2 linked regions of the Methylicorpusculum oleiharenae genome follow. The protein of the gene in region 2 interacts with the protein of the main gene of each other region in a pairwise test. Links are inferred from orthologs where the notes say so. Each region holds a gene or a part of one and is shown on either strand. Other genes may lie near its edges. The genes, in order: def and GO003_RS11410.

Region 1 (14,702 bases), 750 kb from region 2 along the record:
CTTCGTTGAGCAAGTAATACAAATCCTGGCGAAAACGCCCCGCTTTGACTTCCTCTTCCAGCGGTGTCCGTGTCGATGCGACGACTCTTACATCGACACGCACCGGCTCGCCTCCGCCTACCCTTAGAAATGAACTGGATTCAAGAGCGCCCAACAACCGTTGCTGAGAATCTTTATCCATACCGCCGACTTCCGACAAAAACAAGGTTCCACCATTGGCCTGCTCCAGAAGTCCAGGATAAATTTTTCCGGCTTGTTCTTTGCCAAAAAACTCAATGGCTGAGTTTTCGGGCGAAATACTGCCAACCGCAACGGCAATAAAGGCTCCTTCACGCCGCGTGCTGTTGTTATGCATATAACGTGCATAAAGCTCCTTACCCACACCCGCAACACCCTGAAACAGAACGCGTGCATCATGCTGACCCAAGCGCTTTAACTGCTCTTTGGTTCGCGCTACGGCCGCGCTTTTTCCTACCGGCTCAATGTCCTGAATCAACGGCCTTAATGAAGCCCTATCGCTAAACTGTTTTCCGGATTCTAAAGCGCGCTCGACAATCAACAGCAATTTAGCCAGTGACAGCGGTTTTTCCAAAAAATCATACGCACCCAGACGGGTCGCTTCAACTGCCGATTCAACCGAACCATGTCCCGACATCATAACAACCGGACACAACACAGGATCTTCACTTACCCACTCCTTGAGCAAGGTAATTCCGTCCGTATCGGGCATCCAGATATCGAGCAATATAAGATCCGGGTTTTGATTGATTTTAAGCGTTCTCGCCTCCGCCGCATTTTCGGCGACACAGACGCGATAGCTCTCGTCTTCCAGTATCTCCCGGACTAACCGGCGAATATCTGGCTCATCATCCACTACCAGTATATGTGCTGCTTGTACATTCATAGGATACTCAAGAATAAAACGTTAAACGGCGGGCAACTGTACAACGAAACCCGCACCCTCTTTATAAACGGTATCGACCCAAATCGAACCACCATGTTCCTCAATGATTTTTTTAACTATCGCGAGTCCAAGACCGGTGCCCTTCGCTTTAGTCGTCACATAGGGTTCAAAGACTTTGTCCACCTGATCCTCATGGATACCTGGGCCATTGTCACGAAACAACATTTCGATAAAATGCGCATTATTTTTTCTCGCGCGGCTTAGTCCGATATGAATCTCTCCGGTCTTTCCGGCCGCTTCCAGCGCATTTTTGATTAAATTATGCAAAACCTGGCGGATTGCAACACGATCAGCGCTGATAACAAGAGGATTATCGTCAAAAGCGGTAATAAATTTAACTCCGGATTGCAAGGCATAAAGCGCCAATACTTCGGGAACCAATATAGCCAAATCAATATTTTCGGTTTGTTTTTTTGAAGACCTGGCATATTGAGAAAAATCGTCAACCATTTCTTTCATGGCTTCGACTTGCTGAACAATCGTTTGAGTAGAACGCAGCAGAATTTCCTGCGATTTTGGCTGTAACTCACCAGCCAGTTTAAGCTGCAGTCGCTCTGCGGACAACTGGATTGGCGTCAATGGATTCTTGATTTCATGTGCCAAACGCCGGGCAACCTCTCCCCAAGCCGCATTTTTTTGAGCCTGGATTAAATCAGTCACGTCATCAAACACCACAACAGCCCCAACCCGGCTTCCCTCAGGCGAAAACAAGGGCGTTCCCCGGCATAACAGCTCTTGCAAGCCATTGATGCCCAGAAAAGAGATACGCTGCTCCCAGATATCATCCGCCTGCTCCAGAAGTTCCTGAATTTGCCGCAACGGTTCGGCCAGCTCTTTATGTTCATCCGCCAGATCCAGCAAAGTTTGGTCAACAAACCGGCTGACCTGAATATGAAAAATACGATAGGCCGCTTGATTGGCAGTGCGGATTTTATAATGCCTATCGAAACTGATAACGCCTGCCGTCAAATTGGACAAAATAGTTTCAAGATAGGCGCGCTGATTTTCTACTTCTATCCCCGCCATGCGCGTTTCATCGCGGGCCCTGGCGATGCGTTGAGACATGTCATTGAAGGATTCGACCAGAAATCCCAAATCATCCTGAGCCATAACAGGCAGGCATTGCTCATAATGACCCTGCGCGACCGCCTGAGTTCCCTTGACCAGTTCTTTAACCGGCTGAACAATTTCCCGGATACTGATAAAAGCAACCCAAATGGCTGCCGATAAGCTCATTAACAAAACCAGAGAAAGCGCCAGCGAAAAGCTGAGTTTCAATGAATCCCTGAGAAAATTCATTTCCTGATAACGCACAAAAGCAAATTCGACAGAATCCGCTAGATCGGTGATTCTCAGAGGAACAGGATATAGCGCCTGCAAATATTGAATATCATCTGAATTAACCGTAACAATCACCTGTATGCGCAATTGCTCCTCAAGCGAGGGATCTAATGCGACATAATTGCTGTTCTGGCGAAGGCGCATCCAGATATGCTCATCGGGAATACTGGGCAAAATCTCACTGGGATTGATACTGCTGGAAGCAATAATCCGGCCTTGACGGGAAAAAAGCGTCATTTCCGAAGCCCCCGAAAAATCCCGCATATGCTCCATTTCCAGAGTCACCCCGGCTTCTGACTTATCGCTCAACCGGTCGATCAACTGCTCGGTTTGCTTGAGATACCAGCGCATTCGCTGATCTAGCGCCACCTGGCTTAATTCCAGGGAATCCTCCATGGCCCTGTCAATTTCCACATTGAACCAGCTGTCAATGCCTTGATGCAAAAACTGCATGGAAAAATAAAACACGATGGCGGCAGGGGCCAAAGCCAGCAACACAAATAACGAAACCATCCGGGTCGTCAGTCTTGAGCCCGCTTCGCGTTTTTTTAATTGCCGGACCAATGAAACGGTATTGACACTGATCAGTCCCAGTAAAATGATCGACCCCAAGGCATTGATGATCAACAGCCAGGAATACAGCTCATTTAACTCCGATGACTCCTGAGTCGCCGAACTCATCAATTGCAAAGACAGCAGAACAAAGCCGAAAAGGACAAAAATCAGCACACTGACCGGGAATCTCAGTTTTCTACCGGCCATAACATCCAATCACTCGATAAGTACCATTGAGAATTAACATAGGATTCCGGCCGCAGCGGCAAGGGCAGTGCTTCCCTGTCAAAATTGACTTTAATGCCTGCATAATAATTTTGATCCGGGTCCATTTCGCTTTGTTTTACCAGCATCAAATCCTTTATGAGCCCCATGTCTGTCAACGCGGCCTGCAAATTAGAATAGCTTTCGCTCTCGTTATTCTCGATTCGGGTGACACGGTAGGAGTTGAATAAAGCCTGGTACTGAATACGAAGCTGTGTTGAATAGCTAAAGATCGTTTTATCCCACATCCAGTTTCGACTTTGCGCCACTTTGACTGACACATCCCAATACAGAGGGATACCTTTTTGCAAAGCATTCCTGGCTTTGCTACTTAAGTTGTAAACAATATTGGCTGATAACTGATAAGCACCGTCGTGCCGTTTAATCAGTACATCCTTAATCTCAATTCGGGGAGTTTGAGCGTGAACAGGCGTGACAGAAACAGGAAAAATGCCCGCCAAAATCAGTAGGCAAAGCAAAGAAAGAGACTTACTGTTTGCGTAAGCGCGCATAATAAAAACCATCCATACCTGACTCTCCGGTCAAAATCTGCCTGCCAACACTGGCTTGAATACCCCATAAAGGTTCAATGGTAAATTCCAGGGCATCATCATGCTCTTTTAGGAATTTAGCCATTTGGAATTCATTTTCCTGTTTATGGATAGAACAGGTTGCGTAAACAAGAACACCACCCGGCATCAGCAAAGGCCATATCGCGTTGAGTATACTTGCCTGTAACTCGACCAATTTAGCCATGTCATCCGGCTTGCGTAATAACTTGATATCCGGATGCCGACGAATCACTCCCAAACCCGAACACGGTGCATCGACCAGAATACGGTCAAACGGTTTGCCGTCCCACCAGGAATCAGGCCGCGCCGCATCGCCAACCAGTAGAGTCGCTTTCAAACCCAGGCGCACCATATTTTCCTCGACTCGCTGCATTCTGGCCGCATCACAATCAAGCGCCACCAATTCAGCAAGCTCCGGTTGAGTTTCGAGTAGATGCGCCGTTTTCCCGCCCGGCGCCGCGCAGACATCCAGTACTCGATGCCCGGCATCGACGCCCAATAACCCGACGGCCAGTTGTGCAGCGGCATCCTGAACCGACACCAACCCTTCACCAAAGCCGGGTAATTGGTCAACCGGCACAGGGTGTTCCAAGACCAATGCAGCAGGAGCAACGGTAAACTCTGCCGCATTAATGGCGCAGTCAGTCAACTTCTGAAGGTATTGACCTCGAGTCAAGCGCGCCTGATTAACTCTGAGCACCATAGGCGCCTGGCGGTTATTTTCCAGGAAAATCTTGTCGGCCTGTTCCGGCCAATCCTGCTCAATTAATGCGATCAGCCATTTCGGGTGGCCGGCCGCCAGCATGGGTTCACTGTCCAGCCTAGCCTGCAACTGCTCCTGCTGTCTTTGGTAGTTTCTAAGCACTGCATTGATCAGGGCTTTTGCCCAGATTTTTTTTCTCGGCAACGCGGCCACCGTCTCTGATACGGCCGCATGTTCTTTAACTCGCATGTAAGCTAGCTGATAAATACCCATTAGCGCCAGCACTTTGACTTCATTATCTTTGATGGGTTTTGTTACCAATTGATTGAGCAAAAACTCCAGTGGATAAAACTGTCTGATAACGCCGTAGCAAATCGCCTGAACAAAGGCCTTGTCTTGAGGCGTCATGACTTCCGGCAACATTTGATCAAGAGCCGCCGTCAACGACTGCCCTTCTTTTAAGACTCGGCTGATAATTTTGGCGGACAGGAGTCTTGCGTTCACGCGTCACAACCCAGTCTTCTTGCGTGAAGATCATGGGCGTTGATAAAGTCTTGGGCTGAAACACGTTTTCCGCCGGGCAATTGAACTTCCAACAAACGCAATACACCTTTTCCGGTTTGTACGTCCAGTTGTTTATCGTTGATTAAAACCGTACCCGGCGCTTCGTTCGATTCAATACTCACCGGTTCAGCACACCATATTCTCAAGACATCGCCGTTAAAAGTGGTTTGAGCCACCGGCCAAGCATTCATGCCTCTGACTTTAAGCGCCAGCACCTCGGCAGATTGACTCCAGTCTATCAAAGCCTCGGATTTGTCGAGTTTCTCTGCGTAGGTCACTAAAGCTTCGTCCTGTTTTTCCGGATGCAACGCGTTCTTTACAAGCTGATCGATCACCTTGCTAAGCCCGACAGCGCCCAATTGTGCGAGTTTATTATGCAAATCGCTGGCCGTATCATGGGGCTCTATCCGATAAACTTCCTTATGCAACATATCACCCGCATCCAATTGCCGGACTATTTGCATGATCGTCACACCGGTCTCTTTGTCGCCCGCCATCAGCGCTCTTTGAATAGGTGCCGCGCCGCGCCACCGGGGCAACAAAGAGCCATGCACATTAATACAGCCGTATTTTGGCAAGTCCAATACGGATTGCGGCAAAATCATTCCATACGCGACAACAACCATCAGGTCGGGATTCAATTCAGACAGCTGCTTGAAATCATCCTCATTTTTGAGTGACACGGGTTGAACCACGGGAATTCCGGACTCAAGAGCCAAGGCTTTGACGGGGCTGGGAGACAACTTTCGCCCGCGGCCCGCCGGTTTATCCGGCTGTGTATAAACAGCGCAGACCTCATGCGGTGAAGCCAGCAGCATACGCAACGCAGGTACAGCAAATTCCGGCGTACCGGCAAATACGATTCTCATAAGATTTTTTGTTCCAACTTGTGAATTTTTTCTAGCTTTCGCTTGATGCGTTGCCGTTTTAACGGGGAAATGTAATCCACAAATAATTTGCCCTCTAAATGGTCCATTTCATGCTGCACACAGATCGCCAATAAATCATCCGCTTCCATTTCAAACGCTTTGCCTTGTCTGTCCAGCGCCCTCACTTTGATGCGTTCGGCCCGTTTAACTTTCTCAAAAAAGCCCGGCACTGATAAGCAGCCTTCTTCGCCTTCTTCGACACCATGTTTTTCGATGATTTCGGGATTGATCAAACATAAGGGCGACTTTTTGTCCTCGCTGACATCCATAACTATGATACGCTGATGAACATCGATCTGCGAAGCAGCCAAACCGACACCTTTTGCTTCATACATGGTTTCAAACATGTCATCGACCAGCTTCCTGATACCCTCATCAACCCGCGCAACCGGTAATGCTTTTTTTCGCAGACGCTCGTCAGGAAACTCTAAAATAGTCAAAATACTCAACAATCTCTCCTGCAGAATTTTCAATGCTGGAATTCTATATGATTTAATCTAAACTTTGAAATCACACCACATAAAAATGACCGATCAGGAACCTGTTTATGGCCTTGCGTAACCTTTTGGGATTATTGGCACTTCTAATATCCAACTTAGCCATCAGTGAGGAATTGATAGCAATAAACCCCAATCACCCTGACCATTACACGGTGGTCGAAGGGGATACATTGTGGCATATTGCCGGACGATTTTTACAACGCCCCGAACAATGGCCTTATTTATGGCAAACCAACCAGCAAATTGAAAACCCCCACTTGATCTATCCAGGCGATACCATCGTTTTTTCCGTGGTTGATGGCCAGCCGCGCTTAAACCTTGCAAACACGAATGTCTCATCCTACGAAACCTCAGAGAATGCGGACTACGTAAAACTGACGCCGCGTATCCGTGAAACCGATTTAAGACAGGCAATCAAACTGATCCCGTCTGAAACCATTGCCAAGTATCTGGTATCTCCTCGCATTGTCGGGCCTAATGAACTTGATAACGCGCCTTACATCATTGATTTTGCCGGCGATCGTCTACTGGCGGGCGCCGGAGATCGCGTCTATGTTCGCGCCATCGAGGCACCAGAAACGCTCTCTTATACGATATACCGGCAGGGCGACACATTGAAATGTCCAAATTCAGAGGAAATTCTGGGCTATGAAGCAAAATATATCGCCGAAGCGACACTCAATGAGAAAGGCGATCCCGCCACCCTGACCATTACGAAATCTACCAGCGAAATTCGGACCGGTGACCGGTTGATGACGCGTGAAGAAGGCGATTTCACGCTTAATTATTTTCCTCACGCCCCTGAGGAGACAATAGAGGGAAATATCATCAATGTATTGGATGGTGTCACGCAAATCGGCCGTTACAACGTAGTGTCCATAGACAAAGGTCAAGTTGATAATATTAGCGTTGGTCATGTATTCGATATCTACCGTAGCGGCAAGACAGTTCGCGATACCTTTAGCATACAGCGTAATGAAGAGATTCAAATGCCCGATGAAATAGCCGGCAAATTGATGGTATTCAGAGTCTTTGAACGGGTCAGCTATGCCCTCGTTATGGAAGCCACACAGGCTATTCATGTTCTTGACCGTGTAAGAACCCCCTGAACAGCCTCATCCCCGCCAATGATCTTAAATTCTGGCTGGCGTTATTACGCACGCCGGGCGTTGGCTGCAGAACTTTTCTAAGACTGCTGCAATCACACACACCGGAACGGTTATTTAAGGAATCCAGAACCGCTCTTGCCGCATTAGGCTTGAATGATAAAAGCATTGAGTTCATTCGAGCACCTGACTGGTCTCAAGTAGATAGCGATTTACTGTGGCTGGAATCGCCCCGTCAAGGCGTTATAACCATTAGTGATCCGGCTTACCCTGCTTTGCTCAAAGAAATTTCGGACCCGCCGCCATTACTGTTTTTCAGAGGTGAATCCTCTATTTTGGACTTACCGCAAATTGCCATGGTCGGCAGCCGAAATCCCTCTAACCTGGGCCGAGAGACTGCACTCAGTTTTGCCAAATCTCTGGCCAGCACCGGTTTTGTCATTACCAGCGGACTGGCATTGGGGATAGATGCCGCGAGTCATGAAGGCGCGCTGCTGGTTAGCGGGCTTACCATTGCCGTGGCTGGAACCGGGCTCGACCGGGTGTACCCTGCCTGTAACAAAGCCTTGGCGACCCGGATCTCGGAAACCGGCGCTTTAGTTTCGGAGTTTCCGCCCGGCACCACCGCGAAAGCGAACCATTTTCCCAGACGTAATCGTATCATCAGTGGCTTGAGTATGGGCTTACTGGTGGTGGAAGCCGCCAAACAAAGCGGCTCACTGATCACGGCCAGAATGGCACTGGAACAAAACCGGGAAGTATTTGCTATTCCCGGGTCCATCCATAACCCGCTCGCCCGAGGATGTAATGCGCTGATCAGAGAAGGCGCAAAACTTGTTGAAACGTCTCAGGATATTCTTGAAGAATTAGGTCAATACAATCAACAAGATGCCATATCAACGCCGTCTTTATCACAATCAATGCTTGACCTGGAGCAACAAACATTATTGAATCTGATCATGTTTAGCCCCACTTCTGTTGATAAACTGGTAGAAAGCACAGGCCAATCCGTTGAAGTCATTTCGTCAATGTTGCTGGTTATGGAACTTCAAGGCTACATTGAATCGATGCCCGGCGGGTGTTACACCCGCATTAAATAATTTAATACCACTATGAAAGAAAATATTTTTGATGTCTTGATGTATCTGTTTGAAAACTATATGGAGGATGAGATTGAAATCCTGCCCGATAGTGAGATGATCAAGAACGAACTTGAAGAAGCGGGATTTGATCAAACCGAAGTCAGCAAGGCTTTCGATTGGCTGGAATCCTTGAGTTTGCAAGGCAAAATCAATCCTTCGGCCTCGCATGCCTTCCGTATATTTTCGAGTCAGGAACTTGAAAGACTGGATCTTGAATGCCGCAATTTTTTGATGTTTATTGAACATAACGGCATTCTGTCGCCTGCCAACCGTGAACTCGTTATAGACCGTGCAGTCGCACTGGAAAACGAAGAGATTTCTCTGGAAAAACTGAAATGGATCGTCTTGATGGTATTGTTAAGTCAGCCCGATGAAGAAATTGCTTTTTCGCGAATGGAAGATATTGTTTACGATCAGATTCCTGCTTACTTGCATTAAACCGGCCTCGAATTAAAGACCTAATGAGTAACAACCTCGTCATTGTAGAATCCCCTGCAAAAGCTAAAACGATTGAAAAATATCTGGGCAAAGACTTTCATGTTTTGGCCTCCTATGGTCATGTCAGGGATCTGATCCCTAAAGAGGGAGCTGTAGATCCGGAACATGACTTTGCGATGAAATATGAAATCATTGATCGCAACCAGCGCCATGTGCAGGCCATTAGCAAAGCTATCAAAGAAGCTCAAACCCTCTATCTCGCGACTGACCCTGATAGAGAAGGCGAAGCGATTTCCTGGCATCTTTACGAATTGTTGAAAGATAAAAAACTGCTTAAAAACAAGCCGGTACACCGGGTTATTTTTCACGAAATCACGAAGAAAGCGGTGACTGAAGCCATCGCCAACCCGACCGAACTTTCGATCAATTTAATCAATGCCCAGCAGGCCCGACGAGCTCTGGATTATCTTGTGGGTTTTAAATTATCCCCTTTACTCTGGAAAAAGATTCGCCGCGGCCTGTCCGCCGGACGCGTTCAAAGTCCGGCCCTGCGAATGATTGTCGAACGGGAACTGGAAATAGAAGCGTTCAAAACGCGGGAATACTGGAGTATAGATGCGGAACTGACAGCGCAGGAGCAAACGTTTAAAGCCAAATTGACTCATTTCAATGGCGAAAAGCTCAACCAGTTCAGCTTTGAAACTGAAGAGCACGCCAGCCAGGTCAAACAAACCTTGCTGGATGCTGCAGACGGCAAGCTGCATGTTGTCAAAGTTGAGAAAAAACAACGAAGTCGCAATCCGGCACCCCCTTTTATCACGTCGACCTTGCAACAGGAAGCAGCGCGCAAACTGGGCTTTACCACCAAACGCACCATGATGGTAGCCCAACAACTGTACGAAGGGATTGACCTGGGGGGTGAAACCGCAGGATTGATTACCTATATGCGTACCGATTCGGTTAATTTGTCGGTTGACGCGGTGCTGGAAATCAGGGAATTGATTGCCGAAAAATACGGCGCAATCAACGTACCCAAAGAAGCCCGGTTATTCAAGACCAAGTCAAAAAATGCCCAGGAAGCACATGAAGCCATAAGACCGACTTCCATCAGGCACCAGCCCGCCGATGTGCAGAAATACCTGAGCGCTGAACAATTCAAACTGTATGATCTCATTTGGAAACGCACTATCGCCTGCCAGATGATTCACGCCACGATAGACATGGTGGCGATTGATTTTTGCTGCGGTGAAGAGCAGCAACATTTGTTCCGTGCGACCGGATCAACCATAGCCAAACCGGGTTTTATGGCCGTTTATCTCGAGGGCATTGACGATACCCAGGAAGGCGATGACAAAGAAAACTTTTTACCGGCTTTAGAACAAGGACGTCCCGTCCCGCTTAATGACATCCTGGCCGGGCAACATTTTACCGAGCCGCCGCCCCGCTACAGCGAGGCCAGCCTGGTAAAAACATTGGAAGAACACGGGATAGGTAGGCCTTCTACCTATGCATCGATCATTTCGACTTTGCAAAATCGTGAATATGTCACACTGGAAAGCAAGCGGTTTTATCCTACTGACGTGGGACGAATCGTCAATAAATTCCTGACCGAACACTTCACCAAATACGTCGATTACGATTTTACGGCCAACCTTGAAGATGAGTTAGATGCTGTTTCGCGCGGAGAAAAAGAGTGGATTCCGTTAATGCATGCATTTTGGAACCCCTTCAACACGCTCATCCATGAAAAAGATGAAAGTGTTCAACGCAAGGATGTGACGCATGAAGCGATTGATGAAAAATGTCCCGAATGCGGCAGTCAACTATCGATTCGATTGGGCCGCAACGGCCGTTTCATCGGCTGCAACAATTATCCGGAATGTTCTTACACCCGGAATTTAAATGAAGACGGCAGCAGCGCCGATGCGCCTGAAGTCGTAGAAGGAAGAACGTGCCCGAAATGCGACTCGCCTTTGGTCATCAAAGCCGGTAAATACGGTAAGTTCATCGGCTGCAGCGCTTATCCCAAATGTAAGCACATAGAGCCGCTGGAAAAACCGCTGGATACAGGCGTTACCTGCCCTCAATGCAAAGCGGGCACTATTCTCAAGCGTAAATCGCGGTTCGGCAAAATATTTTACTCCTGCTCCGAGTATCCCAAATGTAACTATGCGTTGTGGGATGCGCCTATCAAGGAAGAATGCCCGTCCTGCCAATGGCCTATTCTTACCGTAAAATCGACCAAACGGCGCGGCGTTGAAAAAGTGTGTCCGCAAAAAGACTGTAAATATGCGACCCCTTATGAAGGCGATCCGGAAGATGTCAATGGGCCGAAAGAGCTGGCTGCCACCCAATAGACCAATGCTTTTAAGATAAGGCCATCGCAATAAATCGATAGGCTGTATTGTAGGAGCCGGCCATGCCTGCGACCGAATGGGGTTCAATCGCGGGCATGGACCGCTCCTACAAAATAGGCTTAACTTAATGGCATTAGGTAAAAGTCAGTGGCCCTGAATTATTTGACCTCTGTGTTAGAGTTTATATCGGTTACACCGCATCTTTTGTCGTATTAAAAATCCGCTTCATTAACTCTCCTTGATAACAATTCTAGCTGTCTCAATCCTCAAACTGGGTTGCATAAACAAGCTTAAATCAATAAGCTAGCGGTTTTTCGCCAAAAATCATTCAAATACAATAAGAGGTCATCCTATGGCAGTTGGCGCTTTGCCGTTTCCACCCATGCATCCGGTAGCCGGTATTACCTTAGGTACAACGTGTGCCGGCATTAAACAAACCTTACGCGATGATTTATTGGTCGTCGAAATGGCTCCGGATTCAACTTGCGCGGCAGTATTTACACAAAATGCGTTTTGCGCGGCGCCGGTCCATGTCGCCAGAGCGCATTTGTCAAAAAGTCCTCGCTGGCTGCTGATCAATTCCGGCAATGCCAATGCCGGAACCGGTGCATCGGGCATGGAAAACGCTCTGTCAAGCTGCGCCGGATTGTCCGAATTAGTCAATGGCGATGCCGATCAAGTCCTGCCGTTTTCAACCGGCGTCATCGGCGAACCCTTACGTGTCGATAAAATTCAGGCCGCTTTACCAAACGCAGTCAGAGATCTGGCCATTGATCATTGGGAAAAAGCCGCTCGCGCCATCATGACCACCGACACCTTTGCCAAAGGAGCCTCGCAAATTATTGACATTGGAGGCAAAACCATCACGATAACGGGGATATCCAAAGGTGCGGGCATGATTCAGCCGAACATGGCAACAATGCTGGCATTTATCGCAACCGACGCCAAAATTGCCCAACCGTTATTGCAGGCATGCTTGACTGCGGCTGTTGAGCAATCATTTAACCGCATTACTGTCGATGGTGACACCTCCACCAACGACGCCTGTGTTCTGATGGCCAGCGGCGGCTCAGAGGTGCCAGCACTGCGAGCTGACACGCCAGCCTATGCAGTATTTTCGCAAGCCGTTTTGGCACTCTGCAAACAACTGGCGGAGGCTATTGTGCGAGATGGTGAAGGCGCAACCAAACTCATGCGCATCGTTGTGAATACTGCCGCCAGTGACGAGGAAGCCGCCAGAGTCGGCAAAACCATTGCGCATTCGCCACTGGTCAAAACCGCGTTTTTCGCCAGCGACCCGAACTGGGGGCGCATTCTTGCTGCGGTCGGCAGGTCAGGCATTGACAATATGGTACTGGAAGCTGTCGATATCTATCTGGGTGATGTTTGCATAGTCAAAGCCGGTGAACGCGCAGCTGGTTACACGGAAGCTGCCGGACAACACGTCATGAATCAGGAGGAAATAACGGTTACGGTCTCATTAGGGCGCGGCCAAGCTAGGCAAGAAATTCTGACCTGCGATTTTTCCTACGATTATGTAAAAATTAACGCTGAATACAGAACGTGATGTTAATAAGACTGGACTCAAAACCATGGCTTGGTAATCACACATGAAAGCTGCTTTGCATGTTGCCGTAGGCGTAATAAAGAATGCGCTTGGCGAAGTACTTATTTCTTTACGTCCGTCAACGGTTCATCAAGGCGATTTATGGGAGTTTCCGGGCGGAAAAGTTGAAGCGGGCGAAAGCGTTGAACAAGCCCTGGAACGCGAGCTATATGAAGAATTAGCCATTCAGGTAGAGAAAGCGTCACCGCTGATCAACATCCATCATGACTACACAGACTTAAGTGTCAATCTGGATGTCTGGTGGGTCGAAAAATTTAGTGGCATAGCGCATGGCCGCGAAGGCCAGCCGATCCAATGGGTTTTACCGGACAAATTGATTGACTTTGCTTTTCCTGAAGCCAATAAACCCATTATTTCAGCGGTCAGGTTACCGCCCTATTATGCGATTCTTGATGATGAAGATGAGCAGTCATTGCTCACTCGCCTTGATAACTTACTGGGACAAGGGGTTACTTTGATCCAAGCCCGGTTAAAATCGTTTACATTGCAACAAGCCGCCGAATTTTTCGTTCACGCGCAACCTTTGTGCCGTGCAAAAGGTGCCCGTTTACTCGTTAACTCCGGTGTCGAAGGCTTTGAAAAACTGGATGCGGACGGGGTGCATCTGACCAGTCGTCATTTAATGGCATTAACCCAAAAACCGCCCTTCAAAGGTTGGATTGCCGCATCCTGTCATAACCCTGTCGAGTTATTACAGGCACAAAAACTGGGGCTTGATTTCGCTGTCCTTGCCCCTGTGTTACCGACACCCACTCATCCCATGACGCCCTCGCTGGGCTGGCAGAAATTTCACGAATGGGTTAATCCGATTAATATACCGGTTTATGCGTTGGGTGGAGTATCCAGGGAATCGTTAGACGAAGCCAGGAAAATGGGCGGGCAAGGCATATCAGGCATCCGTACCTTTTTAAGCTGAAAAGTTAAAAAAACAGCAATTCCCAGTTTGAACGTTTATGTGGCTTTGAGGGGTAGATGCTTGATTGAAAAGGCTTCTGCAACAGGGATGATTTCATGCGTCCTTTGAAATCAAGCACCTACGCCTATAATTCAAAGCGGGCGAGTAGTTACCAAAAATCAATGGTAAAAAGTATCTTCGAGTTCGTTCTCATCATATACAGGCTCCCCGGGAATCCTTTTTTCCTCGGCGGCCCATTCACCTAAATCTATCAGCTTGCAGCGCTCGCTGCAGAAAGGCTTGAAGAGCTGTTCTTGAGTCCATGGCACGGGACGTTTGCACTGCGGACACTTGACCGTTAAAGGTTTATCCGTGTTATCCATTCAGAACTGGCAGCAGGTTAACAGAAAAGGGATGTTATCGGGCGTTTGAGTTGGCCTGGATCCATCAATAGACGGCACCATAAATCGAATCGTAAAGCGGTGTTTTCCGCCACTGATCTCCGCAAAACAAGGAATATCACGCGCTACATTGATACGCAATAATTGTAAGGGCAGACTCTTGTCCAACGGCAACTGAAAAAAGCCTGCGGAGGCCATTTTTGCCACAGGCCGTGTGCTCTGGCGAATAAAGCCCATTATTAAATCGATCGCCTTGCGGATATCGGCAAAGGGTTTTGTCCACTGATCCAGGGCCATGGACTGGACTTCTTCATCCTGCTCCAGCCAATAATGAAACGCGGGCA
Region 2 (16,533 bases):
AAAGCGTACCGGTGTTGCAATGGTAGATAGATTGAATATTGTTGCGCACGACAGGTTTCAACACATTTTAGATGAAGCAAACAATCCGGAGAATCCATTGCGCTTGAAACAAGTGATACTGGATGCCCCATCCGCTGATGACAAAACCATTAGCGTGTCGGTTATTTCTAACTTGGATACCTTAGTTGGAGGTAGCACTTCAGGTGGCGTTTGCTACCCATTGCCTGATAAAGAACAACAACCGATTTTTTCTGGAATTGCTGAACAAACGGTTGCGCAATTTGTTATCGCTGAGCTAAACAAGCTACAACACGCACCGCAAACCGTTGCCACTAGCAAAGCCTTATTGAATGATGCTGTGCAACAATCCGTGATAAAAGCGGTGACGGAACAATTAGCAGTAGGGCAACAATCACTGTTTGATTTGGAACATCCGGTTGATGTCGCTGACATTGCGGCAAAGACTACTGAATTGCTGGTGCAGCATACTATAGATATTCCGCGTGTCATCGTCGTACCGAAAGGCGAAGTCAGTTACGGTTATAAAGCCTTTACGCTGGATTTAAGCGGCCTGAATTTACATCCATCAGAACGCGATATTGTCATTCAAAATTTACGAACCAACGAGCAAGTGTTCATGGTTTCGCAGATTGGCTTAACAGAAGACAAACCCGAAAACTATATTGTTCATGCGCTGATTGACTATGACGATATAAGCTACGATGACCATGCAGATTTGCTGTATGACCTGTCGGGCCAAGTAGTTCAGCATCTCAAAGATATGACGTTGTCGGATGAAGAAATCAACACTGTACTGAGCAACCATCGCCCGCTGATTGCCAAATTCATCTACACGCAAATGGCTGCGCACTTTTGGGAAAAAGCTGACTCGTATGAGGTCTAGGTGCGTAGCGGCTTTACCCCATTAAAAAGCTGCGCGTATACCATTGCAGCAGGACAAGCCGTCAATTCCTATCGCGATACTGTTACAGAGAAAGACAAGATCAAACAGATGCTGTTTGGCGGATTCAGCAAGTGTTTATATCCTGTGCAAAAGTTTGATTCCGATACCGAACGCCGCTTTGCGGTGATCTTGGAGCGTGACGCACAAAAGTGGTTTAAGCCGGCTAAAGGCCAATTCAAAATCTTCTATCGTGATGGCGGAGAACATCCCGAATATGTGCCTGACTTTGTTGCTGAAACGAACGAGTGCGTACTGATGGTAGAAACCAAGTCACAAGCGGAAATGACCGATGCAATCGTACAGGCGAAAGCAGACGCTGCTTCTAAATGGTGTCAGAATGCTGGCGAGTACTTATTGAAAAACGGCGGTAAAGCTTGGAAGTATGTGTTAATCCCGCATGATGAGGTTAAGGAGAATTTTCAGTTGGGGGATTATTTGAGAAAATTTGAGGTCGGGCAAATCGTCAATTAATTCAAGAAAGCTAATTGGCTTTGCTCCTTTGATTTATGATTTTGGTAACGTTCTGTCCTGAAGTGGGTTATGGGTACTGGGAACAACCTCAGAGAAGGCAGCTTTACCAGGGTAGGGGACAGCGGGTTTTTGCTCTGAAAGAGTGTAAAAAAATTTATCTGTTATTGTGATATTGGTCACAATATTTTATTTGGTTTATACTAGCAAAGACTGAGTTAATTATTTTGATGTTTATCAATCGGAGTCCTTGTATGAAAAAAATTACCCCTGGTAGCGCGATGCTCGCGGGCTTATTAATGGCAAGTGCCGGTTCTGCAAGTGCAGGCACTGTAACATTTAATGATTTTGTTCAATACGGTTCTGATGCTGTCAATTATGTTGTCACTATTGACCACCTTACTGACACTTTCACTGTCAATGTCAAAATTGCCGATAACAGTCCAAATACCGGCGATATTCTGGGTATCGCATTTGACTTGAACAATGGGTTTATAGCCAACAATTTAGCTATAAAAGGTGACGATATTGAAAAAGTTGGTTTTAATACTCTGAACAATGGGGGTGGCAACAATTTCCAGGGTTCTGGCGACAATTTGTTTTCCAATGGTACGCCTGATGTACTGTTGACAATTGGAGATCCGGGTTCGCGTTCGGGTTTGATTACCCAAACCAGTTTTACATTTGCCAGCTCGGGTAAAATTTTGGAAGAGGTATTCTTAGGCACTGCATTCGGTATCAGAGCTCAGTCAGTAGGGCCAGGCCCCAATGGTGGCAGTGGCAGCTCTAAAGACATAGCCTTCATCACTCCTGATGAAGGCTCGCCTGTTCCTATCCCCGCAGCTGTGTGGTTTATGGGTACGGGTTTGTTGGGTTTGTTTGGTTTTGCCCGGGCACGTAAAACGTCTGTTGCTGCTTGATCAACTTTGCTGATAAGAATTTTCACGTGTGACTAAAAAGCCCGCCCTTGCATTCAAGGGCGGGCTTTTTATTTTCAAGCGTTTTTGTTTTTCGCGCAACAGGCCGCCAGGCGTTTTTGCATTTGCTCCAAACCTAAATTCCGGGTCAAAGCTATATTGTTTTCGGGGATTAAACTTGCGTCAGGATGTTGTGCTATCGCCATTTCCAGGTCGCTCTCTCTCAGCAGGTGCAGCATGGGATAAGGTGACCGGTTGGTATAATTGGCAGGATCGTTGTCATCACAGCCATCAAAACGGTAATCAGGATGAAAGCTTGCCAGTTGATAAATACCTTCATAACCGTTATCGATCAGTAAGTCCTCGGCCAAGCCGAGTAAATCCAGGTAGTCATCGAATTCAGAGAAAGCCTCGGCATAAATCAGCAAGGTTGTCGCGATATCGGGTTTTTGATCCAACTGTTTAAACTCTTCAAGCAACAGATCAAGGCAATAAGCGGGATTGAGCTCAAAGCAGATGCTGTAACGAATGCGTTTTTGTTCATGGACTTTACGGGCGAAAGGGCACAGATTTAAGCCGATGACGACGGTCTCCAGCCAATGCCGGGTTTGTTCAGTTATTGCTTCGGGAGACACATGTTTCTACTTTGAAAAAGGAATAAAAAAGCCCCGAAGGGCTTTTTGTTTTAAAGCTTAAGTATGGCTGACGCCTTCAGAAATGCGTTCTTCGCGCGCTTCATTGGCTTTTTGAATCTTTGCAAAAACCCTCAGAATATCCGTTGCCGATACAATGCCGACTAATTTATGATTCTGGTCAACCACAGGTAATGCGCCTACTTTGTTTTCAGCCATAATTGCGGCCGCTTCTGACGCATAGGTTTCAGGGTTAACGGTTAATACGCCCCGGCGCATAATGTGCTGAACTTTTTGGGGAATCACATGGAGTAAAGTTGATCCTTCAACCGGTTCAATCGATTTGGAATTGCTTTTAGGCCCCAGCGCTTTGTATAAATCCCTGTCAGAGACAATGCCAATCACTTTACCTTTTTCTGTCACAGGTAAATGCCTGACTTTTTCGTAATGGATCAAGAAAAAGACGCGATCAACCATGTCATGCTGGTCAACCGTGAATACTTTAGTTGTCATTAAATCTGCAACGCGCATGTAACTTTACTCCTAAGTTTTATAAAACCGGCTAAGAATAGGGAAATAATCATATTTTTACAAGAGTTAATAGATGTTCTGATATAAAATGGACCGTTTAATTCTATTGACTTTCTGCTTATGTATAGGCGCAGTATTTTTACTTTACATCAGTCTGAACGTTTCCAAATACAATAATAACCACATTGGAGTTAGTTATGCGCATCATTCTTTTGGGCAGTCCAGGTTCCGGCAAGGGAACTCAGGCCCAGTTTATTACCGAACGATTCAAGATTCCTCAAATTTCGACCGGTGACATGCTTCGTGCGGCAGTGCGCGAAGGCACACCCTTGGGGATTGAAGCTAAAAAGGTAATGGATGCGGGCGGTTTGGTTTCCGATGATATTATTTTGGGCCTCATCAAAGAACGCATTACGCAGCCCGATTGCAGCAATGGTTTTTTACTGGATGGTTTTCCCCGAACGATTGCTCAGGCGGAAGGTTTGATGACCATGGGTGTGGTGATCGATCAGGTCATAGAAATCGTCGTTGAAGATGAAGACATTGTCAAACGAATGAGCGGCAGACGGGTTCACCCTGGATCAGGCCGAACCTACCATATCGAATTTAATCCGCCCAAAACTGAGGGGGTTGATGATGTGACAGGTGAGTCTTTGATTCAGCGTGATGATGACAAAGAAGAAACCGTTCGCAAGCGTTTGAGTGTCTATCATGAACAAACCAAGCCTTTGGTGGGTTTTTACTCGGCTCCGGAACGCTCCAACCGCTTTGCTTCCATTGAGGGGGTAGGCACCGTAGATCAAATTACTCAGAAAGTATTTGCCATATTGAGCTGATTAAATGGTTTCCGGTTTAACCGCTAAACGGTTTACCGGTGTTTTTCTTCGTTGCCGGCAGTCCGGCGTAATTATTGATAAAGCTATGTCAGGTAAAACTTTATACGACAAATTATGGGACGATCATGTGGTCTATACGGACGACGATGGTTCCGCGTTGATTTATATTGATCGCCAATTGGTCCATGAGGTCACTTCGCCCCAAGCCTTTGAAGGACTTCGTTTGGCAGGGCGTCAGACGTGGCGCAGATCCAGAAATCTGGCAGTTGCCGACCATAACGTGCCCACAACCGATAGAGATAAGGGTATTGCCGATCCGATTTCGCGTTTACAAGTTGAAACGCTGGATAAAAATTGCACGGAATTTGGCATCACCGAATTTAATATGACGGATATCAGGCAGGGTATCGTACATGTTGTCGGGCCCGAGCAAGGGGCGACCTTGCCGGGTATGACGGTTGTCTGCGGTGATTCCCATACCTCAACGCACGGTGCTTCTGGGGCGCTGGCGTTCGGTATCGGAACTTCGGAAGTAGAACATGTGCTGGCTACGCAATGTCTTGTGCAGAAAAAAGCCAAGAACCTGCTGATCAAGGTTGAAGGTCAAGTCGGGCCGGGTGTGACTGCAAAAGATATCGTGCTGGCAATCATCGGTAAAATAGGCACGGCAGGCGGAAACGGCTACACCATTGAGTTTGCCGGTTCAGCCATCAGAGCCTTGTCAATGGAAGGGCGTATGACTGTCTGTAATATGGCGATTGAAGCGGGTGCGCGAGCAGGTTTGATCGGCGTTGATGAAATTACCATCGATTATTACCGTGACAGACCTTTTGCTCCGAAAGGAAGCAACTGGTTTATGGCTGAACGCTTGTGGCGTTTGCTTCATTCGGATGCCGATGCAGTGTTCGATAAAGTGGTCGAACTGGATGCAACGCAAATCAAGCCGCAGGTGACCTGGGGAACCTCGCCTGAATTAGTCGTGCCTGTTGATGCTTCCGTGCCTGATCCCAGTCTTGAAACCGATGCGGTCAAAAAAGAGAGCATGTTGCGAGCTTTGCAATACATGGACCTTAAAGCCGGTCAGCCAATAACCGGCATTTACCTCGATAAAATATTCATTGGTTCTTGCACCAACTCGCGTATTGAAGATTTGCGGGCGGCGGCTGAAGTGGCAAAAGGAAAAAAAGTAGCAGCCACTATCAAATTGGCAATGGTCGTTCCGGGGTCCGGTCTGGTTAAGCAGCAGGCTGAAGCCGAAGGCCTGGATAAAGTGTTTATGGAAGCGGGTTTTGAATGGCGTGATCCGGGCTGTTCGATGTGTCTGGCGATGAATGCCGATAAACTGGAACCCGGTGAGCGTTGTGCTTCAACCTCTAACCGAAATTTTGAAGGCCGGCAGGGATACGGAGGCAGAACGCATCTGGTCAGTCCCGCAATGGCTGCAGCCGCAGCGATCGCAGGCCATTTCGTTGATGTCAGCAAGCTGAGCAGGAACTAAATCGATGAAACCATTTACCCGACTAACTTCATTAGTGGCTCCGCTAGACAGGGCAAACGTTGATACCGACGCGATCATTCCTAAACAGTTTCTAAAATCTATCCGACGTTCAGGTTTTGGTCCTTTTCTTTTCGATGAATGGCGTTATCTGGATAGAGGCGAGCCTGAGATGGATTGTACCCATCGGCCTGTAAATCCGGATTTTGTTTTGAACCAACCGGAGTACCAAGGTGCGGAAATATTGTTGACACGGGAGAATTTCGGCTGCGGATCTTCTCGAGAACATGCCCCTTGGGCACTTGAGGACTTTGGCTTTAGAGCGATTGTCGCAACCAGTTTTGCCGATATTTTTTATAACAACTGCTTTAAAAATGGTCTGTTGCCGATTGTTCTCAATAGCGGCATCGTTGATGATTTGTTTAATGAACAGGATAAAGGCTATCAATTGACCATTGATCTTGATACTCAAACGATAACTACGCCCAGCGCTAAAGTAATATCATTCGAGATTGATGCAGCCCGAAAATACCGACTTTTAAATGGTTTGGATGATATAGCCTTAACACTGCTGCAGGCCGATTCAATCAAAGCCTATGAAGTTGAGCGTGCAAAACGGGCGCCCTGGTTATTTACTGACTGCTTATAAGATTAACCTGAGAGCGTATAACTCCATTACGTTGGAGTTAATGCTTTAAAAATCAGGCCACAAGAGACACATTGATCGTTCAAACAGTAATAATGCTTTAGATGCCGGGGTGCTTATAGATTCTAAAGCCATAATTAGCGTCTGCATGACCGAGCAGGTGATGCAGATATATCCGCATTAACACACGAGTAATAAACAATGACAAAACTTTATAACGTCGCAGTCGTAGGTGCAACAGGCGCTGTCGGTGAAGCGATGCTATCGATATTAGAAGAACGCAATTTTCCGGTGGGTGAGGTCTATGCGCTGGCCAGCAGCCGTTCCGAAGGAAAACGAATCCATTTTAAAGGCTCCTATTTAAAAGTACAGGATTTAGCCGATTTTGATTTTTCCAAAGTACAAATCGGCTTGTTTTCTCCAGGCGCCTCAGTGTCGGCTGAATATGCGCCCAAAGCTGCAGCTGCGGGTTGTATCGTGATAGATAACACGTCACAGTTCCGTTATGACGATGACATTCCTTTGGTGGTTCCTGAAGTCAATGCTCATAGAATTGCCGATTATAAAAACAGAGGCATAATAGCCAACCCAAATTGTTCAACGATTCAAATGTTGGTTGCGTTAAAACCGATTTATGACGCGGTGGGCATTGATCGCATCAATGTATGCACTTATCAGGCTGTCTCAGGAACGGGCAAAGAGGCCATCGAGGAATTGGTTCAGCAGACAGCTGCGTTATTAAACGGCAAACCGGCTCAGTCATCGGTTTATCCTAAACAGATCGCATTTAACGTGTTGCCGCAAATTGATGTTTTCATGGATAACGGCTATACCAAAGAAGAAATGAAAATGGTTTGGGAAACGCGAAAAATCATGGAGGATGAAAACATTCAGGTCAATCCTACTGCTGTTCGGGTTCCTGTTTTCTATGGGCATTCCGAAGCAGTCCATATTGAGACACGCAAAAAAATCGATGTTGATACCGTGAGAAAGTTACTCGCCCGTGCGCCTGGCGTTACGGTAATGGACGCGCGTAAGGATGGCGGTTACCCAACGGCAGTAACCGAATCCTCTGGACATGATAATGTTTTTGTAGGCCGTATCAGGGAAGATATTTCGCACCCATTGGGTTTGGATCTGTGGGTAGTCGGGGATAACGTTAGGAAAGGTGCGGCCTTGAACAGCGTGCAAATAGCCGAAGAGCTGGTAAAAAATTACATCTAAGCTAAGCTTATTTCTGTATTTGGCCGATCCGAGTTTAGACAGTGGTAAATGTGTATAGAAGGAGAACAATGTGCGCAATTTGACTAGAACTTTAGCGCTTGTATCGTTGCTGACACCTACAAGCGCGCTCCCATTAGGGTTAGGGGAGATCAAATTGCACTCAGCTCTGAATCAGAATTTAAACGCTGAAATTGCACTGCAACTTTCAGGTGATGAAAATGCATCGGATATTCAAGTTAAACTGGCATCACCGGACAAGTTCGATGAGGCCGGTTTATCTTGGGCGGGTTTTCTTTCCAAGATCAGGTTTGATCTGATTACCAAGCCTAATGGGGCTGTTGTTGTCAGGTTGACTTCATCCGAGGCCTTAAGAGAGCCTTTTTTGGATTTCCTGCTTCAGGTCACTTGGCCTAAAGGCAGTATATACCGTGAATTTACTGTTCTGGTTGATCCTCCTGCAACCTATCAACAGGCCGTAGTTCCTGTTTTTTCCGCTCCTGTATCCCGTCGTGAGTCGTCAGCAAGATCAGCTGAGGACTACGAATACACGCCAAGACCAAGACGCCCTTCCAAACCTGCCGATCCTAATGTCTATGGACCAGTCGGCCGTTCCGATACGTTATGGACAGTCGCATCAAAAATAAACCGGGCAAAAGAAGCTTCAGTAGAACAGGTCATGATGGCCTTATTTGAAGCGAATCCTCAGGCTTTCTTTAAGGACAATGTCAATGCGTTGACAGCCGGAACCCGGCTTAAAATTCCAAGTAAAGATGTCATATTGAAACTGAGCAGGCAGGATGCAATTGCTGAGTTTCAAAAACATAATCAGGCCTGGAAAAGCGGGCTAAGCCGGCAAAGCGTTGAAGTTGAAAAACCGGTGCAGGAAGCTGTTGAAAACGAATTAAAACTGGTTGCTCCAACGGCTGTTGATGTGGCTGATACGGACAATGTAGTCAGTGGCAATCAGGAGGACGGAAGTGTCAAAGACTCCGTTTCTCCGTCGTCAGCAACAGGTCTGGCAGCTACGCAGGACAAGGCTCAGTCAGATCTGCAGGTCAGAATGGAGAAGCTTGAACAACAATTGGCGGTTATGCAACAGTTGCTGGCATTGAAAGACGAGCAACTTGCAGCCTTACAAAATAAGGAAAAAGCTTCAGAAACCCAACCTGTCACTGTTGAACCGAATAAGATCGGCGAACCGGTTGTTGTGATTCCTACCCCTTCTCAGCCGCAACCTGTACCGATTGCAAAACCGGCTCCTGTTAAACCCAAACCATTACCGGTTAAAGCGCCTGAGCCGGAAACGAGCTTTTTCTCTGACTACTATTACGAACTTCTCACGCTGCTTGGACTAGGCGTATTGGGTGGCGTTGGTTGGTACGGCTTAAGAAAACGCCAGTCCCAGGCTGAAGAAGAAATTCATAGCATGTTCGCCGCCTCATCCGAGATCAGTTTGCCTGATTTAGAAGAGCAGCTTAATGTGCCTTCTATAGAAGATGCCTCAAATTATGATGTCGGCACCGTGGGCGAGAGTTCGTTTTTAAGTGAATTCACGCCCAGTGATTTCGATGCTTTCGACACGGATCAACATGAAGTTGATCCAATATCCGAAGCGGATGTTTATTTGGCTTACGGCCGCTATCAGCAAGCTGAGGAGTTAATTCGTCATGCTATTTCTGATGCCCCTGACAATAATGTACTGAAATTAAAATTGCTGGAAATTTTTTATGCCAATGAAAACAAAGAGGCATTTGAACATTACGTTAGCGAGTTAAAACGTTCTAGCAAACAGGAAGACAAAGACTTTTGGGCTAAAGTCAATGAGATGGCTAGTGAAATAAGTCCCGGCAACGGTATCCCTGCGTCCGGTTTAGCAAGCAAAAATGAAGTGCCGGAGGATCTTGATTTCGGCACAGACTTTACTTCTGAATTAGAAGCGCTGGCTGCAATGGAGCAGGACGATGTTCCTGTCAGTCAGGTTGAGACTAAAGAAGAAGATGCTTATGACTTTGATCTACCGGTTTTCGATAAAACAGACTTGAAAACACCGCATACCCTAAAAGATGAAAATGTAACCGATGGGGACGACGGTCTGGATTTTGACTTTAACTTAAGTGAATTTGAAAATATTGACTCAATTTCAGTAGCCAAGAAAAGTCAGGATAAAACAGAGATTCAAGATAATTCAATTGAATTTGATTTTACCGCCATTAACGATTCATCAGAGAGTGATTCAACGAAAGATGACGCACCTTATGCTGCCGATATAGAAAGTTTTGATTTTGATTTTAGTGTTCCTGAATTTGACAGCAGTGATACCAAGAGTCCGGCACCCAATGGGGAGGATAAACTTCCTCCCGAGTTAAACTTTGATTTATCTGTTCTGCCTGATTTCAGCAAGAAGGAAAGTCCGGAAGTACCAAGCGCAGTCAATTTATCTGAGGATGGCGCTTCGAATGAAAATGAAGAATTTGATTTTAATTTTAACTTTGATTTTGATGAGGATAAAAAGCCGGAGAAGGTGAACGATGATAGTTCAGTTTCGTTAGACCTGGATTTTGGTGTTTCTGATCTCACGGATATGGATGAATTTGAAACTAAGATAGATTTGGCACGAGCCTATATTGATATGGGTGATGCCGAAGCCGCGATGGGACTGGCAAACGAAGTCGTCCTGAACGGCAATCCGGAACAGAAAAAGCAAGCTCAAGCCATATTGGATAAACTCGGCTAGCCATAAAAAATGCGACTTTAGACGCGTTAGACCAAAACAAAAAAAGTCCGGAAGGGCTTTTTTTGTTTTCAGGACTATGATGGCAAAACAGCGTAGAAAATAAAAGGCCTGAGCCAGACCTGCTTTTATGCCGCCAATGTTTCTATGATATTTCCCCGTCGCTGTAATACTGTAATGCCTTGTTCTAACGCCATCCGCTTAACATCTTCTTCTATGGCAAAACTCGCTAATGCTAAATGAATTTTATAGTCCTGGTATTCAGGAAATAATTTTATAAAATTAGCCAGTTTACGGCCTAATAAACAGTCTATATCTCTAGGATGTAATCGATATTTAACCTCTACAATAAATACGTCTTTACCATTGACCAGCAATATGCCGTATTCTTCTTCAATATCACCTTTGCTTCGTGTAACATTTTTCTCAATAAAATCAAACTGAATACCGTTGATTTCCAGCTTGTGTTTTAGCGAATTGTAATAAAACTCTTCGGCAACTTTGCCTTGATTATTACCGACTCCCCCATACATATCGGCCAGTTTGCTCAATTTAACATCTGTCTTAGCCAACAGCGCATCCGTCTTGGCCAGTTGCGCGTCAGTTTTAGCCAGTTGGGCATCTGTCTTAGCCAGCTGCGCATCCGTTTTGGTTTGCGACAGACAGCGCTAAATTAGCAACAATTTCACGTAATTCATCATCGGTCATAGCAACTTGCCTAATAGTGATTAAGTCATTGCGGCCATTATAGCGATTGGTCATTGCTAATCAAATTTAAACAATTTACATCTAAAGGCATGACTAAAATGCTTGATTGCAAGACCTGAATTCAGGATCCCTGATCCTTATTTTTATTGATTCGCGATCATCTGATCACCCGTCTATAGTTTTGGGCCAACTCTGAATAGCGGCTTTGTAGCCTTGTAGGTCGGGCACATGCTTTTCGTGCCCGACATTACAATATTTCAATGTGGAAACGATTTGTGGTTTTACATCTGCCATTTTATCATTGAAGACCGCAATGTCGGGCAACGATAAAACTGTTGCCCGACCTACGCTTGGATTGTTTATATGCAATATTGCCGCGCCAAAAAGCCTTGTAGGTCGGGCACATGCTTTTCGTGCCCGACATTACAATATTTCAATGTGGAAACGATTTGTGGTTTTACATCTGCCATTTTATCATTGAAGACCGCAATGTCGGGCAACGATAAAACTGTTGCCCGACCTACGCTTGGATTATCTATATGCAATATTGCCGCGCCAAAACGTCGAGAGCTAACTATTTTTTCTGATGTGACTTTCCGTCGACGTAAAATTCTGTTCGAACCGGAAAACCCTGCGTTGTTGCGAGCGGCATTCCCTATGTCAAAAATGCGCCATCCATTTAGTATCGACTCAAGTGCTGTCACTTGCGGCGTAACGCAGTGGTCCGCTTACTGCCGATAGTCAACGCTCAATATGGCTGAATTTTACTCTCATCAAGCCCTCTTCAAACAACATCCAAACAGTCGCGTTCAGGCATTTGAAAACACAAGACTCAGGTCGCGCATCAAGAAAAATAAGGACGGTGACTGAGGTTATTGTCCACAAGCCCATGGTTTCTTTATTATGGACCTGACATTATTGTGGTGTTTTTATTTTCAGGGCTATGATCAAACTCGCTTTGTCAGCTTAAGACCGGTATTATCTTGCAAGTACAGCCCAATACACATGACTAATCTGTATCAAAAATGAATCCCGGATTCACTTTTGATACAGGGTAAAGTTCAGTATTCGATGGTTGTAGAACATTCGAGTTAGACCCCTTTATTAACTACTTTTTGAAATGTCGGATAAACACTTATACAAGGTTGTTTTTGTCAATCAAGACCAGATCTATGAAATCTATGCTAAAAATGTTTATCAAAGCGATATCTATGGCTTCGTGACGGTAGAAGACTTCGTCTTTGGTGAGAAAAGCTCCATTTTGATTGATCCTACAGAGGAAAAATTAAGGTCAGAGTTTGAAAACGTTAATTGCTCCTTTATACCGATGCACAAAATAATTCGGATTGATCAGGTCAAAAAACGTGGACCGGCCAAAATATTCGCCGGAGAATCAGAAGCCGCTACGGCGGGAAATGTATCCTCACTTTATCCCAGCGATAAAAAGAAGTGAATGACATCCGGCCATTGGTCATCCATTCAGTTGAGTGCTAGCTTCTGACCCCTTTCGACCGGCTGTAACCGTCAAGCAGGTTGATATAATTTGACCGTTCAAAAACCTGCGGATTTGAGATTTGTTTTTGGCTCAATAAGCCTTTGATTTCGGATACTGCCGCATATTCTCTGGTTTCCAGCCAGCGAGTCAGGTTCTCTTTTATAGTGCTCAGATAAGCTGGCCCGTGCTCAAGCAGGACTGAACATAACTGAATGGCATCGGCGCCGGCGAGCAGTAATTTCAACACATCGTTAGCATTATGCGCGCCGCTGGTTGTGGCCAGGGACAAATTGAGTTTTCCATAGAGTAACGCGACCCAGCGTAATGACAGTTGAATATCCGCTGAGCGAGACCATTGCAGTTGCGAGATGACTTGCAGCGTATCCAGATCAATATCGGGTTGGTAAAAGCGGTTAAACAATACCACACCATCGGCACCGGCCTGATCAAGCCGTTTAATAAAATGCGCCGGACTGCTGAAATAGGGCGAGAGTTTCATTGCAATTGGAATGGATACTTGTCGGCGCAAGGCTTCGAGCAATGATACATAACGCGATTCTATCGCTTCTCCGGATTCTTCAATCCGGCTGCTCAGATAATAGACATTTAATTCCAGAGCATCCGCGCCTGCTTCCTGAAGTAATTTACCGTGATCCACCCAGCCATCCAGCGAGACACCATTGAGGCTGGCAATCACCGGTATATCCAGCGCATTCTTTAATGCGCTCAGCTGGTTAAGGTACTGATCCAAGCCATGTTCAAACCGGTCATCAAAGGGCAGAAAACTATCCGCTTCACCAAAGCCTATCTCTTGATGGATCATGAATCGGGCGGTCTCCTCTTCCTGATGGCGCAGTTCTTCCTCAAACAACGAATACATGACAATCGCTGCAGCACCTGCGTCCTCCAGTTGTCTGGCGCTATCAATGCTGCGCGATAGCGGCGAAGCCGAGGCAATCAGTGGATTGGTCAGTTTCAAGCCCAAATAGTCGGTGCTCAGATCGATGCTGTTCATGCTTTTTCTCCTTTGATATCGGCCTTCTTTTCAAAGAGCTTATCCGCCAAATCACGATAATACTGGTAACGTTTATTCACATCCTGTTGTGATTGGCGCATGAATTTTTCAGATTCGTCCGGATGGGTTCGGCTGAGCATGCTGAAGCGGGCTTCCGTCATCGCATAATCCCGGAAGGGGATGGATGGTTTCTGGCTGTCCAATTGCAACGGGTTGCGACCTGAATCGATGGCCCTAGGGTCGTATCGTAACAGCGGCCAATGTCCGGAACGGACGGCCATATCCTGTTGTCGCAGGTTGTTCGATAAGTCAACACCATGAGCAATACAGGGGCTGTAAGCAATGATCAATGATGTTCCGGGATAGGATTCGGCTTCAAGAAAAGCGCGCAGGGTCTGGGTGTCTTTTGCGCCGTATGCCACTTGCGCGACATACACTTGTTCATAATCAATGGCCAGCCTGGCAAGATCTTTTTTCGGCGTGCTTTTGCCCCCGGCAGAAAACTTTGCAATAGCGCCGCGCGGTGTCGATTTGGATGTTTGGCCGCCGGTGTTGGAATAAACTTCGGTGTCCAGTAACAGAATATTCACATTGCGTCCCGCCGCGAAAACATGATCCAAACCGCCAAAACCGATATCATATCCCCAGCCGTCGCCGCCTATGATCCAGACACTGCGTTTAATCAACGTGTCGATGACGCTCAACAGGTATTTGGGCGAGTCTCCCGGCAAGTCAGCCAGTTTGTGTTTTAATCGTTCGACCCGTTCACGTTGCTCATAAATACCCGCCTCATCATTTTGATCTGCGTGTAGAGTGGCATCTACCAGTTCTGCACCGGCCATTTCGCGTAACGAAGACAGTAATTCGGCCGCATACTCTCTTTGTTTATCGATGGCTATGCGCATGCCCAAGCCGAATTCAGCGTTGTCCTCGAAGAGTGAGTTAGCCCAGGCCGGTCCACGGCCTTGTGCATTTTTTGTCCACGGTGTTGTCGGCAAATTGCCGCCGTAAATCGATGAACAGCCGGTTGCATTGGCGACGACCATGCGGTCGCCGAATAACTGGGTTGCGAGGCGAATATAAGGGGTTTCACCACAGCCGACGCAGGCACTTGAAAACTCAAACAATGGTTGCAAATGCATGGCTTCAGGGATTTTGTTGTGATGCAATGCGGTACGGGCATAGTCAGGCAGATGCTCGAAGAAATCCCAGTTGATGCTTTCCTGTTCACGCAAGGGGGGGTGGGGGGCCATATTCAAGGCTTTGCGATCAGGATTTTCCCGGTCGCGAATCGGGCAGACTTCAACGCAAAGGTTACACCCGGTACAGTCCTCAGGAGAGACCTGATAACTGATCTGAAGGCCGTTGCCAAAGGCTTTGCTTAGCACCGGAACATGCTTGAACGTCTCGGGTGCATCGGCAACGCTGTCATCGGTAAATAATTTACTGCGAATGACCGAATGGGGACAAACGAATACACACTTGCCGCATTGCGTACAAATATCCGGCTCCCAAACCGGAATCTGTAATGCCAGATTACGCTTATCCAGGCGGGAAGTGCCGGTAGGAAATGTGCCGTCAGCGGAAAATCGGCTGACCGGGATGGCGTCACCCCGTCCGGACATGATTTCGCCGGTAACTTCACGTATGAAAGACGGCGCATCGTCTGAGACAGAATGCGGTATTTCATGAGTGCTGCTGACTTGAGCCGGAACGGCGACTTTGTGGAGTCCGGCCAGTGCCGCGTCTATGGCTTTTAGATTGGCATCCAGAATCCATTTTCCGGCTTTTGCATAGGTTTTTTGTACCGCATTCTTGATTGCGTCAATGGCTTCTGTTTTGGGAATAATACTGACCAGGGCAAAAAAGCAGCTCTGCATGACGGTATTGATCAAGCGACCCATGCCGGAGGCTTGAGCGATGGCATATGCATCGATCACATAAAACTCGATTTGCTTTTCTATCAGCGCGGTTTGCATGGAACGGGGCAATGAAGACCACACTTCTTCAACCGGTAAAGCGGTGTTTAGCAAAAAAACGCTGCCGGGGGCGGCTTTATCCAGCATCGGGTAACGCTCCAGAAAAACCGGCTGGTGGCAAGCGACAAAGCGGGCTTCGTGATCTTCGATCAGATAACTGGAGCGAATCTTATCGCTGCCAAAGCGCAAATGTGAAACGGTCACCGCACCGGCTTTTTTGGAATCGTAAACAAAATAACCTTGAGCGTAGCCTTGGGTTTTATCGCCGATAATTTTTATTGAATTTTTATTCGCGCTGACCGTGCCGTCACTGCCTAAGCCATAAAAAATAGCACTGAACGTTTGTTTGGACGCATCGCTTCTGAATGACGGATCCCAGGACAGGCTGGTATGGCTGACATCATCGATAATACCGATCGTAAACGGTTGCTTGGGCTGAGTCCGGCTCAATTCATCATAGATGGCCTTGACCATGCCCGGTGTAAATTCTTTGGATGATAAACCGTAGCGGCCTCCGATAACCCGGGGTAAGCGGCTAAAACGCGGATTATCGTTCATCTGATCCTGCGCCACAGCGGTGATCACATCTTTATAAAGAGGCTCTCCATCGGCTCCGGGTTCCTTGGTTCTATCCAAAACCGCAATGCTCCGAACCGTTGAAGGAAGTGCCGCCAGCAAAGCTTCCGGACAAAATGGCCGGTACAGCCGGACTTTCAACAGGCCGTTCTTTTCACCGCTTTCGTTCAGGTGATACAGCGTTTCTTCAACGGTTTCAGCGCCCGAGCCCATCAGGATGATGACTTTATCGGCATCGGCAGGGCCTGTGTAGTCAAAAATATGATAATGACGGCCGGTTAATGCGGCGAAGCGATCCATGATTTCTTGAACAATA

Evidence for each region.
Region 1: the proteins of GO003_RS11410 (region 2) and def interact in binary tests that used the Escherichia coli proteins (3 or more experiments, as listed by UniProt). The link is inferred for Methylicorpusculum oleiharenae from one-to-one orthologs.

What each region holds. Positions count from the first base shown.
Region 1 is NZ_WUTY02000001.1:1,754,787-1,769,488, reverse strand. The notes cover bases 4,586-7,427. They hold def (peptide deformylase), read right to left. Parts: upstream 6,342-7,427; coding sequence 5,829-6,341; downstream 4,586-5,828. Other genes in these bases: GO003_RS08165 (LysM peptidoglycan-binding domain-containing protein), read left to right, coding at 6,440-7,427; fmt (methionyl-tRNA formyltransferase), read right to left, coding at 4,900-5,832; rsmB (16S rRNA (cytosine(967)-C(5))-methyltransferase RsmB), read right to left, coding at 4,586-4,903. Also shown: GO003_RS08195 (sigma-54-dependent transcriptional regulator), read right to left, coding at 1-904; GO003_RS08190 (sensor histidine kinase), read right to left, coding at 926-3,067; GO003_RS08185 (DUF4390 domain-containing protein), read right to left, coding at 3,049-3,636; more of rsmB, read right to left, coding at 3,614-4,585; more of GO003_RS08165, read left to right, coding at 7,428-7,501; DNA-processing protein DprA, read left to right, coding at 7,510-8,598; GO003_RS08155 (DUF494 family protein), read left to right, coding at 8,611-9,078; topA (type I DNA topoisomerase), read left to right, coding at 9,102-11,435; bifunctional glutamate N-acetyltransferase/amino-acid acetyltransferase ArgJ, read left to right, coding at 11,788-13,002; GO003_RS08140 (Nudix family hydrolase), read left to right, coding at 13,046-13,978; DNA gyrase inhibitor YacG, read right to left, coding at 14,137-14,340; cell division protein ZapD, read right to left, coding at 14,341-14,702. UniProt on the Escherichia coli protein: Removes the formyl group from the N-terminal Met of newly synthesized proteins. Requires at least a dipeptide for an efficient rate of reaction. N-terminal L-methionine is a prerequisite for activity but the enzyme has broad specificity at other positions.
Region 2 is NZ_WUTY02000001.1:2,509,813-2,526,345, forward strand. What follows is about bases 5,879-8,701. They hold GO003_RS11410 (aspartate-semialdehyde dehydrogenase), read left to right. Parts: upstream 5,879-6,690; coding sequence 6,691-7,713; downstream 7,714-8,701. Other genes in these bases: leuD (3-isopropylmalate dehydratase small subunit), read left to right, coding at 5,879-6,492; GO003_RS11415 (FimV/HubP family polar landmark protein), read left to right, coding at 7,784-8,701. Outside these bases: GO003_RS11375 (DEAD/DEAH box helicase), read left to right, coding at 1-904; GO003_RS26575 (hypothetical protein), read left to right, coding at 905-1,435; GO003_RS11380 (VPLPA-CTERM sorting domain-containing protein), read left to right, coding at 1,687-2,352; GO003_RS11385 (DUF1415 domain-containing protein), read right to left, coding at 2,427-2,984; GO003_RS11390 (CBS domain-containing protein), read right to left, coding at 3,042-3,494; adk (adenylate kinase), read left to right, coding at 3,710-4,348; leuC (3-isopropylmalate dehydratase large subunit), read left to right, coding at 4,434-5,846; more of leuD, read left to right, coding at 5,851-5,878; more of GO003_RS11415, read left to right, coding at 8,702-10,447; GO003_RS11420 (hypothetical protein), read right to left, coding at 10,573-11,016; GO003_RS11425 (DUF1820 family protein), read left to right, coding at 12,273-12,605; GO003_RS11430 (dihydroorotate dehydrogenase-like protein), read right to left, coding at 12,643-13,662; nifJ (pyruvate:ferredoxin (flavodoxin) oxidoreductase), read right to left, coding at 13,659-16,533.